One region of the Thioprofundum lithotrophicum genome, then DNA from elsewhere that is predicted to be linked to it. Evidence: predicted binding sites of a transcription regulator. Region 1 holds the regulator's gene; each other region holds the start of a gene.
What was found. The regulator sigma-54, encoded in region 1, starts transcription at its own class of promoters, with help from an activator protein. The targets are predictions, from matches to a motif close to TGGCANGNTNCNTGCTT.

Region 1 (5,054 bases):
CGTCGGGTGAGGCGGCCGGCTGGTCTTCCGGCTGCAGATCGATGATCAGGTGCAGGCGCTTGTGTTCGAGCACCGCGTGGTTGCCGTACATGGCGCGCACGTTGAGGATGCCGAGCCCGCGCACCTCGATGAAGTCGGCCAGCAGGGGTGGGCAGTGGCCGTGCACCGCGTCGGGGCCGGTGCGGCGGAATTCGGGCGCGTCGTCGGCCACCAGGCGGTGGCCGCGGCCCAGCAGTTCCAGCGCCAGTTCGCTCTTGCCCACGCCGCTGGGGCCGGTGAGCAGCACGCCCAGGCCCATCACTTCCATGAACACGCCATGCAGGATCTGCCGGGCGGCGAGGCGGCGGGTGAGGGCATAGCGCAGGGTGTCGACGAGGTGGCCGGCGGGACGGGGCGAGGTGAGGACGGGGATGCCGGCCGCGCCGGCCCGGTCCCGCAGGTCGGGCGGCACCGGCAGGGCGTCGCTCACGATCAGGATTTCGGTGGGGGGCTGGAGGATCCGCGCGATGGCGTCGTGCCGCGAGTTGGCGCCGAGCTGGTCCAGATAGGCCAGTTCGGTCTGGCCGAGCACCTGGATGGGGTTCGGCCGCACCGGGTTGAGATAGCCCACGGCGTTGCCGCCGGCCTCGCGCAGGCGGGATTCGTCCAGGGCCCGATCCCGGGCGGCGGGCGCCGCCTGCCAGGCCAGGTCCAGGCTCGCCTGCAGGGGGTCGAGAAGTTGCCGGGCGGTCAGCGCCACGGGGCCGGCGTCAGGCCGCGGGTTGCCATTGCCGCAGCAGGTTCAGGATCTCGGCCGGGCTGCGGCAGGCCCGCAGCCGCTGGCGGAATTCGCTCTCCTGGAACAGGCTGGCGAGCATGGCCAGGATGCGCAGGTGATCCTCGGTGGCCTGCTCCGGCACGATGAGGGCGAACAGCAGATCCACCGGCTGATCGTCGATGGCATCGAAGTCCACGCCCTGGCGCAGGTGGATCAGGGCGGCGGTGGTGTGGTCGGTGTTCTTGAGCCGGCCGTGGGGAATGGCCACGCCGCTGCCGATCCCAGTGCCGCCCAGGCGCTCCCGGGAGAGCAGGGCGTCGAAGATGTCTTCGGCGCTGCCGGGCTGATCGTGGGCGATCAGTTCGCTGAGCGCTTCCAGGGCGCGCTTCTTGCTGTGCGCGTTCACATCGATGGCGATGCGATCGGGCGAGAGGAGATCGGTCAGTTGCATGGCGGCGGTTCAGGCTTCCCCGGAGATGTCCTGCTGCTTGCGTTCGGCTCCTTCGCTGCGGCGGTGATCGGTGAGCTTTTCCTTGTGCTTGCGGATCTGGCGGTCCAGCTTGTCGGCCAGTTCGTCGATGGCCGCGTAGAGGTTGCCGTTCTCGGCTTCGGCGAACAGATCCTTGCCGCTGACGTGCACCGTGGCTTCGGCCTTCTGACGTTCCTTCTCCACGCTGAGGATCACATGGGCGTTGGTGACATGGTCGAAGTGGCGTTCCAGCCGGGCCAGCTTGCTGGTGACGTAGTCGTGCATGGCGTCGGTGATTTCCACGTGGTGACCGGTGACGTTCAGTTGCATGGCGGGCTCCTTGTTGTTCAGGCCAGACGTTTGCGTTCGTTGGAGGGAGGGATGTTCATGGCTTCGCGGTACTTGGCCACCGTGCGGCGGGCCACGTTGATGCCCTGCTCGGCGAGGATGCCGGCCAGCTTGCTGTCGCTGAGGGGCTTTTTCGGATCCTCCTCGGCGATCAGCTTGCGGATCCGCGCGCGGATCGCGGTGGCCGAGCATTCGCCGCCATCGGCGGTGGAGACGTGGCTGGAGAAGAAGTACTTGAGTTCGAAGATGCCGCGGGGCGTGTGCATGTACTTCTTGTTGGTGACCCGCGAGATGGTCGATTCATGCATGTCCACCGCTTCGGCGATGTCGTGCAGCACCAGGGCCTGCATGGCTTCCTCGCCGTGTTCGAGGAAGCCGGTCTGGCGCTCGACGATGGCGGTGGCGACCTTGAGCAGGGTCTCGTTGCGACTCATCAGGCTCTTGATGAACCAGCGGGCTTCCTGGAGCTGGTTCTTGATGTAGGTGTTGTCTTCGGGGTTGCGCACTTCCCGGGCCAGGCTGGCGTAGGTGGGGTTGACCCGCAGGCGGGGCGCGGCGTCGGGATTGAGTTCCACCTTCCAGCGGTCGCCCACCTTGGTGACGATCACGTCGGGCACGATGTATTCGGGCTGCTGATCGGTGATCTGGCTGCCGGGCCGCGGATTGAGCGACTGGATGAGCTGCAGCACTTCCTTGAGCGTGTCCTCGTCGAGTTTCATGCGCCGCATGATCTGGGCATAGTCGCGCGCGGCGAGGCGCTCGAAGTGCTGCTCCACCAGGGCCATGGCCTGGGCCAGGCGGGGATGGTCGATGGGATACTGGCGCAGTTGCAGGAGCAGGCTTTCGCGCAGATCCCGGGCGGCGATGCCGGGCGGGTCGAAGTTCTGGATGCGGTGCAGTACCGCCTCGATTTCCTCCGGCGCCAGTTCCTGTTCGCCGGCCAGGGCTTCGTGGATCTCCTCGACGCTCAGGGTCAGGAAGCCGTCGTCGCCGATGGCGTCGATGATGAACTCGGCGATGGCCCGATCCGTGGGGCTGAAGGGGGTGAGATCCATCTGCCAGGTGAGGTGTTCGTGCAGGCTGGTGCCGCCGGGGCGGCTGTTGTATTCGATCTCGCGCGGGTCGAAGTCGCTGGCGGGGGCGCTGCCCGGGCCCACCGGGGCCAGGCTGTCGTAGATGTCGTCCCAGTTGGAGTCGACCGGCAGATCCTCGGGGATGTCGCTGGCGCCGTCGGCGGGCGTCTCGCTCAGGGCTTCCTCGGTGGCCTCGACGGGCTCGCCCGGCGCGGCCTCGGCCTCGGGACCGGCATCGCCGTCCTCGTCCATCTCCAGCAGGGGGTTGGCGTCGAGGGCCTCCTGGATCTCGGTCTGCAATTCCAGCGAGGATAGCTGCAGGAGCCGGATGGCTTGCTGCAACTGGGGGGTCATGGTCAGGTGCTGACCGAGACGGAGTTGTAGGGTCTGTTTCATCGATCCGGTTCGGGGGTACCACGGGCCGGCGGCTTTCGCGGCGGCAGAATCAATTCTAGCCCGGATATTGCACCAAGTCGAGGACGGGCGGACGAACAAGTCTTTGAGTGATAAAGATTTGTTGATGCCTTGAGACGATTTCTCCAAGGTCATTCTTTCCGCCCGTCCTCTGTGCCGGCCCTTGCGGCTTTTCGCTCGCGCTCGCTTGCGCTTCACGAAAGACGTAGCGTTGGCTACGCCTTTCGCTCCAGCGCGGCGCGAGCGCGGCTGCAAAGACCGCAATCATCCGGCACCTTGGTGCAATATCCGGGCTCGCCTATTTCTTGCATGAAAGCAGGGCGAGGGCAGAGGGGTTGCGTTTCACAACCGGAACTGTTCGCCCAGGTAGACCTTGCGCACCTGGGGATCGGCCAGCAGGCTGTCGGGGTCGCCCTGGGCGATGACACGCCCGGCGTTCATGATGTAGGCCCGTTCGCAGATCCCCAGGGTTTCGCGCACGTTGTGATCGGTGATCAGCACGCCGATGTCCCGCGCCTTGAGGTGGCGGATGATGGCCTGGATGTCGAGCACCGAGATGGGATCGACGCCGGCGAAGGGTTCGTCGAGCAGCACGAAGCGCGGTTCCATGGCCAGGGTGCGGGCGATCTCCACCCGCCGCCGTTCGCCGCCGGAGAGGCTCTGGCCGAGATTGTTGCGAATGTGGCCGATGTGCAGCTCGTCGAGCAGGGCCTCGAGCCGCTCCTCGCGCTGGGTGCGATCCAGATCCGGGCGCAGTTCGAGGATCGCCATGATGTTGTCGGCCGCGGTGAGCTTGCGGAACACCGAAGCTTCCTGGGGCAGGTAGCCGATGCCGAGGCGGGCCCGCTGGTGCATGGCCAGGCGGGTGATGTCCCGCTCGTCCAGCGCGATGCGCCCCGCGTCGGCCGGCACCAGCCCCACCACCATGTAGAAGGAGGTGGTCTTGCCGGCGCCGTTGGGGCCGAGCAGGCCCACCACCTCGCCGCTGTCGATGCGCATGGAGACGCCGTCGACCACGTTGCGGCCCTTGTAGCGCTTGACCAGATCCCGGACCTGCAGGGTGCTCATGGCGGGCTCTCGGTTTCTTCCGCCGGCGGCTGGATGGTGATGTGCACCCGGCCCTCGCCGGCGCGGGCCTTCACCGTGGCGGCGGCGATGTCGTAGATCAGGTGTTCCCCCCGGAAGCGGTTCGGGCCCTGTTCCACCTGCGCGTCGCGATCCAGGTGGACGGTGCGGCTGGCCACTTCGTATTCCATGCGCCGGGCCGAGGCATGGACCGGCGGCTGTTCGGGCGCCGGGGTCTGGATCAGGGTGGCGGGTCGGCCCTCGACGATGATGCGCTGCAGGCGATCGCCCTCGAGGTGTACCACCAGGCGGTCGCCGGTGACGCGCAGGCTGCCCTGGGTGAGGGTCACGTCGCCGGTGTATTCGCTGTAGCCGCGCTGTTCGTCCACCACCACCTGGCGGGCACGGATGTCGATCGGTTGCCGGCGATCCGACTCCAGGGCCATCAGGGGCGGGGCCAGCAGGAGTGCGGCGAGCAGCAGCAGGCGTTCAGGGCGTGGGCACATAGCGGCTCTCCACGTCGGCGAGCAGGATCAGGCGCTGGCGGCCCCAGTCGAGGCGCATGCCGGTGCCGGTCAGGCGGTGCGGCCCGGCGGCAAGGCTGGCCCTGGCCGCTGTCTCGGCGCGGCGTTGCGGCGGCAGCACCCGCAGATCCCGGGTGCGCAGGTGCAGGGCGGGCTGGCCGTCGTGGGCAGCGCGCCGGGCGCTGACCGGGCCGCCCAGATCGATCCGGTCGCCGCCCTGCAGGATCCGTCCGTGTTCGGCCTCCACCTCCCAGGGCGGCACGGTTTCGCGCACGGTGAGGCGGGGGTTGACGATGTCGATGCTGCCGTCGTCGGCGAAGTGTTCGCCGCGCTCGCCGCGCAGGGTGTGGCGGGGGCGGCCGTCGGGCGCGTAGACGGTGACGGTGAAGCCGTCCAGGAAATAG
Region 2 (5,054 bases), 760 kb from region 1:
GACGGTGCGCCGGCGGGTGATCGCCGAGATCGACGAGGTGACCGATGTCATGGTGCACATTGACCCGGAGGACGACGAAGCGGTACCCTCGCCTCCGGATCTGCCGCTGCGCAGCGAACTGCTGGAGCGTCTGCTGCGCCACTGGCAGGAGATCGAGGCGGCCCGGCAGATCCTGGACGTGACCCTGCACTATCTGGAAGGGCACATCCAGGTGATTCTGCACCTGCCCGTGGAAACGCTGGCCGAGACTTCGGCCGAGGCACTGGCACGGCGGTTCCGCGAGGCCGCGGTCCCGGAACGCTGTGTTTCGCGGGTGGATCTGTGCTTTCAATGAAGCACTGTTTTGGTGCAAACAATAACAGAGGTGTTCCATTCTGGTGCACCAAGACCGTCAGTTTCGGGGGAATGTCACGCTTTCCTTTTGAAAACAATCGCTTGCCTTGTGGCATGTTTCATGCACCAGGTGGGCATCGGTTTTTTCACGCTAGCCACACTTTTCAATCTCTGGAGAGGCTCACATGTCTGACAACGTTCTGAAGATGATCAAGGACAACGGAGTCAAGTTCGTCGACTTCCGTTTCACCGACACCAAGGGCAAGGAGCAACACGTCTCGGTGCCGGCGCACACCGTGGACGCCGATCTGTTCACCGACGGCAAGATGTTCGACGGTTCCTCCATCGCCGGCTGGAAGGGCATCAACGAGTCGGACATGATCCTGATGCCCGATGCCGAAACCGCCGTGATGGATCCCTTCACCGACGAGCCGACCCTGATCCTCACCTGTGACGTGATCGAGCCGGCCACCGGCCAGGGCTACGAGCGCGATCCCCGCTCCCTGGCCAAGCGCGCCGAGGCCTACCTGAAGTCCACCGGCATCGCCGATACCGCCTACTTCGGTCCCGAGCCCGAGTTCTTCGTCCTCGACGACGTGCGCTGGGGGGCCGACATGAGCGGCGCCTTCTACAAGGTGGACTCGGAAGAGGCCGACTGGAACTCGGAAAAGGTCTACGAAGACGGCAACATCGGCCACCGTCCCGGTCCCAAGGGCGGCTACTTCCCGGTGCCCCCGGTCGACTCCCTGAACGACATGCGCGCCGCCATGGTCCTGGCCATGGAAGAGATGGGCGTGGTCTGCGAGGTGCATCACCACGAAGTGGCCACCGCCGGCCAGTGCGAGATCGGCACCCAGTTCAACACCCTGGTGCGCCGCGCCGACTGGAACCAGATCCTCAAGTACTGCGTGCACAACGTCGCGCACATCTACGGCAAGACCGCCACCTTCATGCCCAAGCCGCTGGTGGGTGACAACGGCAACGGCATGCACGTGCACCAGTCGCTGGCCAAGGACGGGCAGAACCTGTTCTCGGGCGATCAGTACGGCGGCCTCTCCGAGCTGGCCCTGTACTACATCGGCGGCATCATCAAGCACGCCAAGGCCCTCAACGCCCTGACCAACGCCTCCACCAACTCCTACAAGCGTCTGGTGCCCGGCTTCGAGGCCCCCGTGCTGCTGGCCTACTCGGCCCGCAACCGCTCCGCCTCCATCCGCATCCCCTACGTCTCCAACCCGAAGGCCCGACGCATCGAGGTGCGCTTCCCGGATCCCACCGGCAACCCGTACCTGTCCTTCTCGGCCATGCTCATGGCCGGCCTCGACGGCATCCAGAACAAGATCCACCCGGGCGATGCCGCCGACAAGGATCTCTACGAGCTGCCGCCGGAAGAGCTCAAGGACATCCCCACCGTCTGCTCCTCGCTGGAAGAGGCCCTGGAGAACCTGGACAAGGATCGCGCCTTCCTCACCGCCGGCGGCGTGTTCACCGACGACATGATCGACGCCTACATCGAACTCAAGATGGAAGAAGTCACGCGCCTGCGCATGACCACCCATCCCGTCGAGTTCGACATGTACTACTCGCTCTGATCGACGGTCCGTCAGCGCAAGAGAAAACGCCCCCGCATTTGCGGGGGCGTTTTCGTCTGTGCGACCCCCTTTCCGCGTTCTGAAAAAGCCATGATGCAGGCTGGCGCAAGCGCAGCGGAGCCGGCAACGCCCGCATGTCGGTGTTCCGGAACCGGCGATTCTCCTTTCGGTTGTCCTGCCACAGCGATTCGTCTATTCTCGGGGCATGCGCATCCTGATCCTGCTGCTGTCCCTGAGCCTTTCCCTGTCCCTCGCGGCACAGGAAAAGGTTTACAAGAAGGTCCATCCCGACGGCACCGTCGAATACAGCGACAAGCCCATCGAAGGCGGCGAACTGATGAACGTCCCCAGGGGCACGATCATCACCATGCCCAAGCCCTCCGGCTTCAAGGCGGCGGAAACCACCGCCGATCGCAAGGCCGCCGCCCGCAAGCAGGCCGAGGAACACGCTGCGGCCTATACCCGTTTCGAGATCCTGCGGCCGAAGGACGACGAAGCCATCCGCAGCAACGCCGGCAACCTGACCGCCCAGCTCGCCCTCGAGCCCGGCATCGTCGAAGGCGACCGGCTGCGCTGGAAGCTCGACGGCAATCCCATCGAAGGCGCCGGCGGCCTCACCCTGATCCTGCGCAACGTGGATCGCGGCACCCACACCCTGCAGGCGGAAATTCTCGACGCCGACGGCAAGGTGGTCAAGCGCACCCCCGTCATCACCTTCCATCTCCTGCGCTACGCCGGCGGCCCGGTCCCCCTCGGCCAGACCCCCTCCACCCCGACCGGCCTGCCCCAATAAGAAGTTCCAAATATCAGACCATGGTGCGTCGTGTGCACTGAGCCCTGCGGGACAGGGAGCCGTTTCGTGACCTTCGGCCGCAGGGATGCGGCCGTAGAGCCTACAGGGATGTATTCACGGCGCGTCACGAAACGGCTCCCTGTCCCGCAGGGCGATGTTGGTATCAGATACCCCCGTCTGACTGATCCGGTATTTGGAACTTTCATTTAACCCGAGATCATGCCGAGCGGGCTTCAGCCCGACACGCCACCCAGTTTGCACCAATTTGGTGCAAATAATCCGCCCATCGGTTATCCTGTTTGCCCACATATCGCCCTTTTCCACCCGTCGCCAGCTTTTGGCCGACCGCCGCCCATTCCCAACCTGTTGTTTATATTGACAATATTTTTTGATAACCCGGAAACCCCATGCGTCTTCGAACGTCCTTGCGGGTTTGGTTTGGTTTTTGCACAACCCAGGCCATGGTGGCTGTCATGAGCGATGACAAATCGGTGCAGGGGCGGGTGCTCGACGGCATGGCCACCGCCCTGCTGCTGTTCGACGGGCGGCTGCGGCTGGAATACATCAACCCGGCCGGCGAGAACCTGTTTTCCGTCAGCGCCCGGCATCTGCTCGGGCAGCCGTTCCACGCCCTGATCGACGAAGAGGAAGGCCTGGCCCGGCAGATACGGGGCGTGCTCGAGGAGCAGCACCCCCTGACCCGCCACGAAGTGGCGCTGGGCCTGGGCAACCAGCCGCGGGCCATGTTCGACCTCACGGCCCTGCCGCTGCTGGATCCGGGCCAGCCGCAGGAGCTGCTGCTGGAACTGCATCCGGTCAACCGCCTGCTGCAGATCGCCCGCGAAGAGGGCAAGCTGGCCCAGGAACGCACCACCCGCGAGATCCTGCGCGGCCTGGCCCACGAGGTGAAGAACCCCCTCGGCGGCCTGCGCGGCGCGGCGCAGCTGCTGGAACGCCAGCTCGACAGCGAGGAACTGAAGGAATACACGCAGGTCATCATCGACGAGGCCGACCGCCTGCAGACCCTCATGGATCGCATGCTCGGCCCCGTGCGCCTGCCGCGCATGGCGTCCCTGAACATCCATGCCGTGCTGGAACGGGTGCTGCGCCTCATGCAGGCCGAGGAGCGTGGCGGCGTGCGCCTCGAGCGCGACTACGATCCCAGCATCCCCGAGGTGCTGGGCGATGCCGATCAACTGGTGCAGGCGCTGCTCAACATCGTGCGCAACGCCCGCCAGGCGGTGGACGACGAAACCGGCCGCATCACCCTGCGCACCCGGATCGAGCGCATGTGCACCATCGGCCGGCAGCGCCATGCCCTGGCGGCGCGCATCGAGGTGATCGACAACGGTCCCGGGATCCCCGAAGAGATGCAGGAGCGGATCTTCTTTCCCATGGTGACCGGGCGAGCCGACGGGACCGGCCTCGGCCTGTCCATCGCCCAGAACATCGTGCAGCAGCACGAAGGGGCGATCACCCTGCACTCGGTGCCGGGGCGCACCGTGTTCACCCTGTTGCTACCAATTCAATGAACCAGGAACGCAAGTCATGAGCAAGGAACAGGTCTGGGTCGTGGACGACGACCGCTCGATCCGCTGGGTGCTGGAGAAGGCCTTCCGCCAGGCCGACATGGCCGTGCGCAGCTTCGAAGATGCCGAGTCGGTGCTCGACGCCCTGCACCGCGAACAGCCGGACACCATCATCAGCGACATTCGCATGCCCGGCATCGACGGGCTGGAACTGCTGGAACGGATCCATGCCGCCCATGCGGATCTGCCCGTGATCATCATCACCGCCCACTCGGATCTCGACGCTGCCGTCTCCGCCTACCAGGGCGGCGCCTTCGAATACCTGCCCAAGCCCTTCGACGTGGACGAGGCGGTGGAACTGGCGCGGCGCGCCATCAAGCACCACCGCGAGCTGCACCGCGCACCGGAGAGCGCCGAGCAGGTGTCGATGGAGATCATCGGCGAGGCGCCCTCCATGCAGGAGGTGTTTCGCGCCATCGGCCGCCTCTCGCGCTCCAACATCACCGTGCTCATCAACGGCGAATCGGGCACCGGCAAGGAGCTGGTGGCCCACGCCCTGCACCGCCACAGTCCGCGGGCCGGCAAGCCCTTCATCGCCCTCAACATGGCCGCGATTCCCCGGGATCTGCTGGAATCGGAACTCTTCGGCCACGAGAAGGGCGCCTTCACCGGCGCCAACAGCACCCGCCAGGGCCGCTTCGAGCAGGCCGACGGCGGCACCCTGTTCCTCGACGAAATCGGCGACATGCCCGCCGAGCTGCAGACCCGCCTGCTGCGGGTGCTGGCCTCCGGCGAGTTCTACCGGGT
Region 3 (5,054 bases), 340 kb from region 1:
TCACGGTCACGCCATTGGGCCGATCGAATTCGTAGGAGTAGGCAAAGCCCACCAGCTTCCCGAAGTCGAAGCCGTATGCGGCGTTGAGGAAGTAGCTGCCGTCGAAGTCGTCGCCATCATAGTAGGCATCGCCGTTGTAGGCACCTCCCACGTTGGCGACGTGATAGCGGGAGAAGAGATAGGCCGCATGATAGGCGATGCCACCGGCCTGGCCGTCGATCTTGGCGCTGTTGAAGGTCTGGTGGTTCTGCCGCCAGCCGATGTTGCCCACCCAGCGGGCATTGTCGTACACGATCTCATCCATGCCCACGCCGGCCTCGTAGCCACTCCCCTTGTGAAACAGGAACAGGCGGTTGAAATGGCCGCCCACGGGATCGGCCACCACGGGATACACCGACTTGCCGTTCTGGGTGGAATTGTAACTGTCCGCGCCCAACGCCCCGACCACTTCCAGCTCGGCGCGCAACTGCAGGCCCTGCCAGGCGCCCGTGGTGTACTGGAAGGCCGCGCGCAGGGTCAGCGCCTTGGCCTTTTCGGACAGGTTTTCCTGATCCACATATTCGAAGCGGGGACGCAGCACGCCCTTGAATTCCCCGCCCGTGATGGCCTCGTTGAAACCGAGCGCCTGGGCTGGCGAAGTCACGGTCAACAGCATGCCGGCGACGAGTGATGACAACGGCGTCAAGTAAAACGTCTTGCGTAACATGACAAGATCCTCCTGCAAGATGAAGATGAACCCCCGGAGGGGCAACCCGAAATTGCCGTTTGCTGACACTCCTGACCGCCGTTCCCGGATTTGAGATTCCGGGTTGAGAAAAAACCGTTGTCGTCCAACCTGCAACCAACACGAAGGCCATGCATTGACTTGCATCAACGGCCATCTGGAACCGGTACAAGCCGACGCTGCACACAAAAAAAAAGACCGGCGTTTTCGCCGGTCAGAAAGGGCAAACTGCTTGTCTCATCGTTTTGGTCAACGCGGTACCGGCGCCGGACGATCTCTCCCTGCTTCAGAAGCTGACCGTCAGGCGAACCCAATAGCTGCGGCCGGGCGCATTGACCTGGTTGGCGCCGGGATCGTAGGCGTTGGGCTTGTTGAGGTGTTCGGCATACAGGCGATCGAAGAGATTGTCGATGCCGAACTTGACTTCGGTGCCAGGCGCCGCTTGCCAGCGTCCATAGACGTTCCAGACCGCAAAGCCCGGCGTCTGGCCGGCGTCGAGACCGCTGTCCACGGTGGGATCGTCCTCCACCCGGGTCTGCTTCAGAGTGGCCCGCACCATCACGCCCAGCAGCCAGCGTGCCTGCGCGTAGTCCAGCGAGGCAGTGCCTTCCGGCGCCGGCGTCTGGGCGATGGGACGGTCGTCGGTGGTGTTGGTGGCGTTGACGTAGGCCAGGGTGAAACGGCTGCGCCAGCGGGCCGTCCACTGCCGGGTGGCCTCGGCGTCAAAACCGTAGAGGCGGGCGTCCACGTTGCGGTAGATGGCGGCGTTGTCGCTCTGCAGGATGCCGGCCTGCCCGTGCGCCCGGTCACGCAGGATGTAGTCGCGCACGCTGTCGTAATAGAACGAGACGGACAGCTGTGTCCGCTGGCCCCGCCAGTGGGCGCCCAGATCGATCTGGTGATGGGCCTCCGGGTCCAGATCCGGGTTGCCGATCCAGCGTTTTGCCGGGTTGCTGTTGTTCCCGGCCATGTAACGCTCGCTGGCATCGGCGGTGCGCACGGTGCGGGAGACGCCCCAGAACACCGTGGTCTGCTCGCTCAGATCGTGTTCCATGCGATACAGGGCACCGAGGTTGTCCTCGGTCTGCGTGCGGGCCGTGGTGCCGTAGTACTGGCTGTAGAGGCCGTTCGCACTCAGTGTGCCCATGGCCGCCGGGGCCAGATCCGCCTTGGTGGCCTGTGCCTCGACCCGGTCATAGCGCAGCCCCACGGTGTAGCGGCTGGCCCGTCCCGCCTCGGCACTGTATTCGGCGAACAGGCCGGTCTGATCGATTTGGGTGCCCGGCCACAGATAGGACTGGCTGGCCGTGGGCACGGTGGCCGTCATGCTGCTGTAGCGGGTGGAATCGCGATCCGTGTTCTGCACATCGATACCGAGGGTCAGCGTGCCCTGGCCCATGCCCAGATCGCCCAGCAGGCGCCCGCCGGTGGTGTTCGCATCGGACGTCACGCGCATCCACATCGTGCCGGCCGGACGCAGGCTGTAGTTGTCCATCTCGTGGTAGATGTCGGTGCGATACGCTTCGGCGCGCAGGTTCTCGAAAACGCCGGCACGCGGCATGTCCATGCGCAGCTTGTAGAGATTGCCATCCTCGACGGGGGCATCCATGGGCGCCCCGGCATACAGGGTGTCACGGCCGCGCGTGACATCGGCATCGAAGCGGAACAGGGTGCCGCCCTGCGTGCGCGCCCCCAGGGTCAGGGCGCCGGCGCGGGTCTTGTAACCCGAGTGAACCTCGTTGCCGTCACCATCCTTGTAGGGTTTGGCCTCGCGGGCGGAAACGATGCCGCGCGCGAACGCCCTGTCGCTGCCGGTGGCGAGATCGACGAAGGCATCCCGGGCCTCGCCATTGGAACGGTAACCGCCGCCGGCCTTGCCCTTGAATCGCCGCCCGTCCTCGAAGGCCGGTTCGTCCCGCTCGAACAGCACGGTGCCGCCGCTGCCGCCGCTGCCGTAGAGCAGGCTCTGCACGCCCTTGATCACGGTCACCGAATCGTAGCCGGCGGCATCGGCCCAGGCGGTGGGCGGATCCATGCGGTTGGCGCAACCGCCGTAGACGAAGGCGCCGTCCAGCAGCACGTTGAGCTGGTTGTACTTCTGGCCGCGGATCACCGGATCGATGCCCTTGGCTCCCATGCGGATCCCCGACACGCCCGGCACATCGAGAATCCATTCCCCGCCATCGGCGGGTGCCGGCCGCCAGGTATTCTCCTCCGCAAGGGTGGCCGAAGCGGCATCCACCGGCAGGGCGGCTTCCACCTCGATCACCGGCAGGGCCTCTTCGGCGCCAGCCGGCAGTGCCACACACAACACGGCCCACAGGATTTTCTTGTTCATGCAACGACTCCGGTAGTGAAAATGACAGGTGTCGTTGCATGGCAAGATGCGTGCCGCCATGACAGGCCCGCCTGGCGGGCGTTTTCGTTCGCGGGCCGCGAAAAACCTGTCGCAAATGCGACACCCTGGCGCATCTGCGACAACAGACGATCCAAATCAAGTCATCCCGCTTTCCCGCTTGCCGCGGGGGCGGCCGCTGCCGATACTGTGGCGGTCGAAACTCAGCCGTCCTTGCCGTTTCCGCATGTTGCCTGCATTGCGCATTCAAGCCATCCATCTGGCCGCCCTGGCCTCCGTGCTCGTGCACGCGGCGGTGCTGGTCGACCTCGGCCGCCAGTACACGGTGCTGGGAAAACACCGCGAAACACCGGTGGTCACCTTCCAGGCCGTCATCGCGCCCCCCCGGGCCCGGCCGCCGGCCCCCACGCCGCCCCCGGTGCCGGAAACGGTGACGAAACAACCGGCCGCGCCGCCGGTGCGGCCGCCGCCCCGTCCCGTTCCCGCGCGCCGCGCCGAAACCGAGCCCGAACCTGCGCCCGAACCGCTTCGGCCTGCGCCACCCCCGCCGCCGGCAGTGGCCAGGGCCGAGCCGGAGACCGCCCCGCCCGTGGCGATCGCCGTGGCGTCGGTGGTCCGCCGGCAACAGGATTACACGCAGCAGATCCTGCAGCGGATCGAACAGCACAAACGCTATCCCTCCGCGGCCCGGCGCCGGCGCCTCACCGGCACCGTGACCCTCGCCCTGCGGGTTGCCGCCGATGGCCGGCTCGTGGCCGTCCGCTGTCTCAAGGGCACACCGATCCTGTGCCGGGCGGCGGCCCGGGCGGCCCAGGCCGCCGCGCCCTTCCCGCCCCTGCCGGCAGGCACACGGCATCTGGCCTTCGAATACCGGATGCGCTTCCGGCTGCACTGAACCAACAGCCCAAACGGAAAGGGCCGGGATGAACCCGGCCCTTTCCGTCTGCAAACGTCGAAATGCCGTTCAGGCGAGCGCGTCACACACCCGCTGCAGGCGGGCACGGGCCTCTTTGGCCACCTCGGCCACGCCGGGGTTCTCGGTGAGCTTTTCCATCACGGCCGGGTCGAGGAAGGCCACGGTGACCCGGCCGTCTTCCTCTTCGCGCACCAGCACGTTGCAGGGCAGCAGCAGGCCGATGTCGGCCTCGGCGTCGATGGCCTGGCTGGCGAGCTGGGGGTTGCAGGCGCCCAGGATGAGGTAGGGGCGCATGTCCTTGTCGATTTTCTTCTTCATCACGGCCTTGACGTCGATCTCGGTCAGCACGCCGAAGCCTTCTTCCTTCAGCGCGTCGGTGACCTTCTGCACCGCTTCGTCGTAGCCACAGTCGAGCGTGGTACTGAATCCGTACATGATGTTTTTCCTTCTGGTTGATGGAGGGGGCGAATCAGCCGCCGAACCGCTGCTGCCATTCGGCGCGAATTTCTTCCGGCCAGCGGGACTGGAACCAGTGAATGATGGCTTCGATTTCCGCTTCACTCAGCTTGTCTCCCCAGGCCGGCATGCTGCCGCCAAGCCGGGCGGTGCCATCGCGAATGGTCATTTTCAGCACGTCCAGGGAATGGTGCCAGGCATGGCCGGTGCCGTCGAGCGGCGGGGCGGGGAAACTGCCGTCGGCCCGGCGCTTGCGCCAGTCGGGAGCGCCTTCGGCGTTCTGCCCATGGCACTGGGCGCAGTGCTGGCGGAACAGGCGCTTGCCGCTCTCCAGCACGAGAGTGCCGGGCGTCTCCGTCACCGGCGCCGGGGCAGGCGTCCCTTCTGCCGGCATTTCGGTTTTCTCGCCGCAGGCGGCCAGGGTCAGCAACAGACCGGCGGCGCCGGTCAGAAGGGTCATCCGCTGCATGGTCATGGATTCCTCGTCAGTCCAGGGGCTGGGTAATGGTGAAGGCCCCGCGAATGTCGCCCACCCGGAAGCCCCGCGCCTTGTCCTGGGGGTAGAACTGCGCCAGGGTCTGCGCCACAGCCGGGTCCAGCTT

Region 2: a site for sigma-54 is predicted at 3,153-3,169, ahead of glnL (nitrogen regulation protein NR(II)). Genes of this name have one in related genera too.
Region 3: a site for sigma-54 is predicted at 3,102-3,118, ahead of ACZ5BH_RS03850 (TonB-dependent copper receptor). Genes of this name have one in related genera too.

What each region holds. Positions count from the first base shown of each region.
Region 1 is NZ_AP042379.1:481,252-486,305, reverse strand. It holds gene hprK (HPr(Ser) kinase/phosphatase) at 1-739, opposite strand, end outside; gene ptsN (PTS IIA-like nitrogen regulatory protein PtsN) at 750-1,208, opposite strand; gene hpf (ribosome hibernation-promoting factor, HPF/YfiA family) at 1,218-1,556, opposite strand; gene ACZ5BH_RS02240 (RNA polymerase factor sigma-54) at 1,574-3,043, opposite strand; gene lptB (LPS export ABC transporter ATP-binding protein) at 3,404-4,129, opposite strand; gene lptA (lipopolysaccharide transport periplasmic protein LptA) at 4,126-4,632, opposite strand; gene lptC (LPS export ABC transporter periplasmic protein LptC) at 4,616-5,054, opposite strand, start outside.
Region 2 is NZ_AP042379.1:1,239,758-1,244,811, reverse strand. It holds gene ACZ5BH_RS05905 (cation diffusion facilitator family transporter) at 1-334, shown strand, start outside; gene glnA (glutamate--ammonia ligase) at 519-1,925, shown strand; gene ACZ5BH_RS05895 (DUF4124 domain-containing protein) at 2,131-2,718, shown strand; gene glnL (nitrogen regulation protein NR(II)) at 3,192-4,250, shown strand; gene ntrC (nitrogen regulation protein NR(I)) at 4,267-5,054, shown strand, end outside.
Region 3 is NZ_AP042379.1:819,432-824,485, forward strand. It holds gene ACZ5BH_RS03845 (hypothetical protein) at 1-706, opposite strand, end outside; gene ACZ5BH_RS03850 (TonB-dependent copper receptor) at 1,011-3,062, opposite strand; gene ACZ5BH_RS03855 (TonB family protein) at 3,307-3,975, shown strand; gene ACZ5BH_RS03860 (DUF302 domain-containing protein) at 4,045-4,431, opposite strand; gene ACZ5BH_RS03865 (c-type cytochrome) at 4,466-4,927, opposite strand; gene ACZ5BH_RS03870 (Tll0287-like domain-containing protein) at 4,938-5,054, opposite strand, start outside.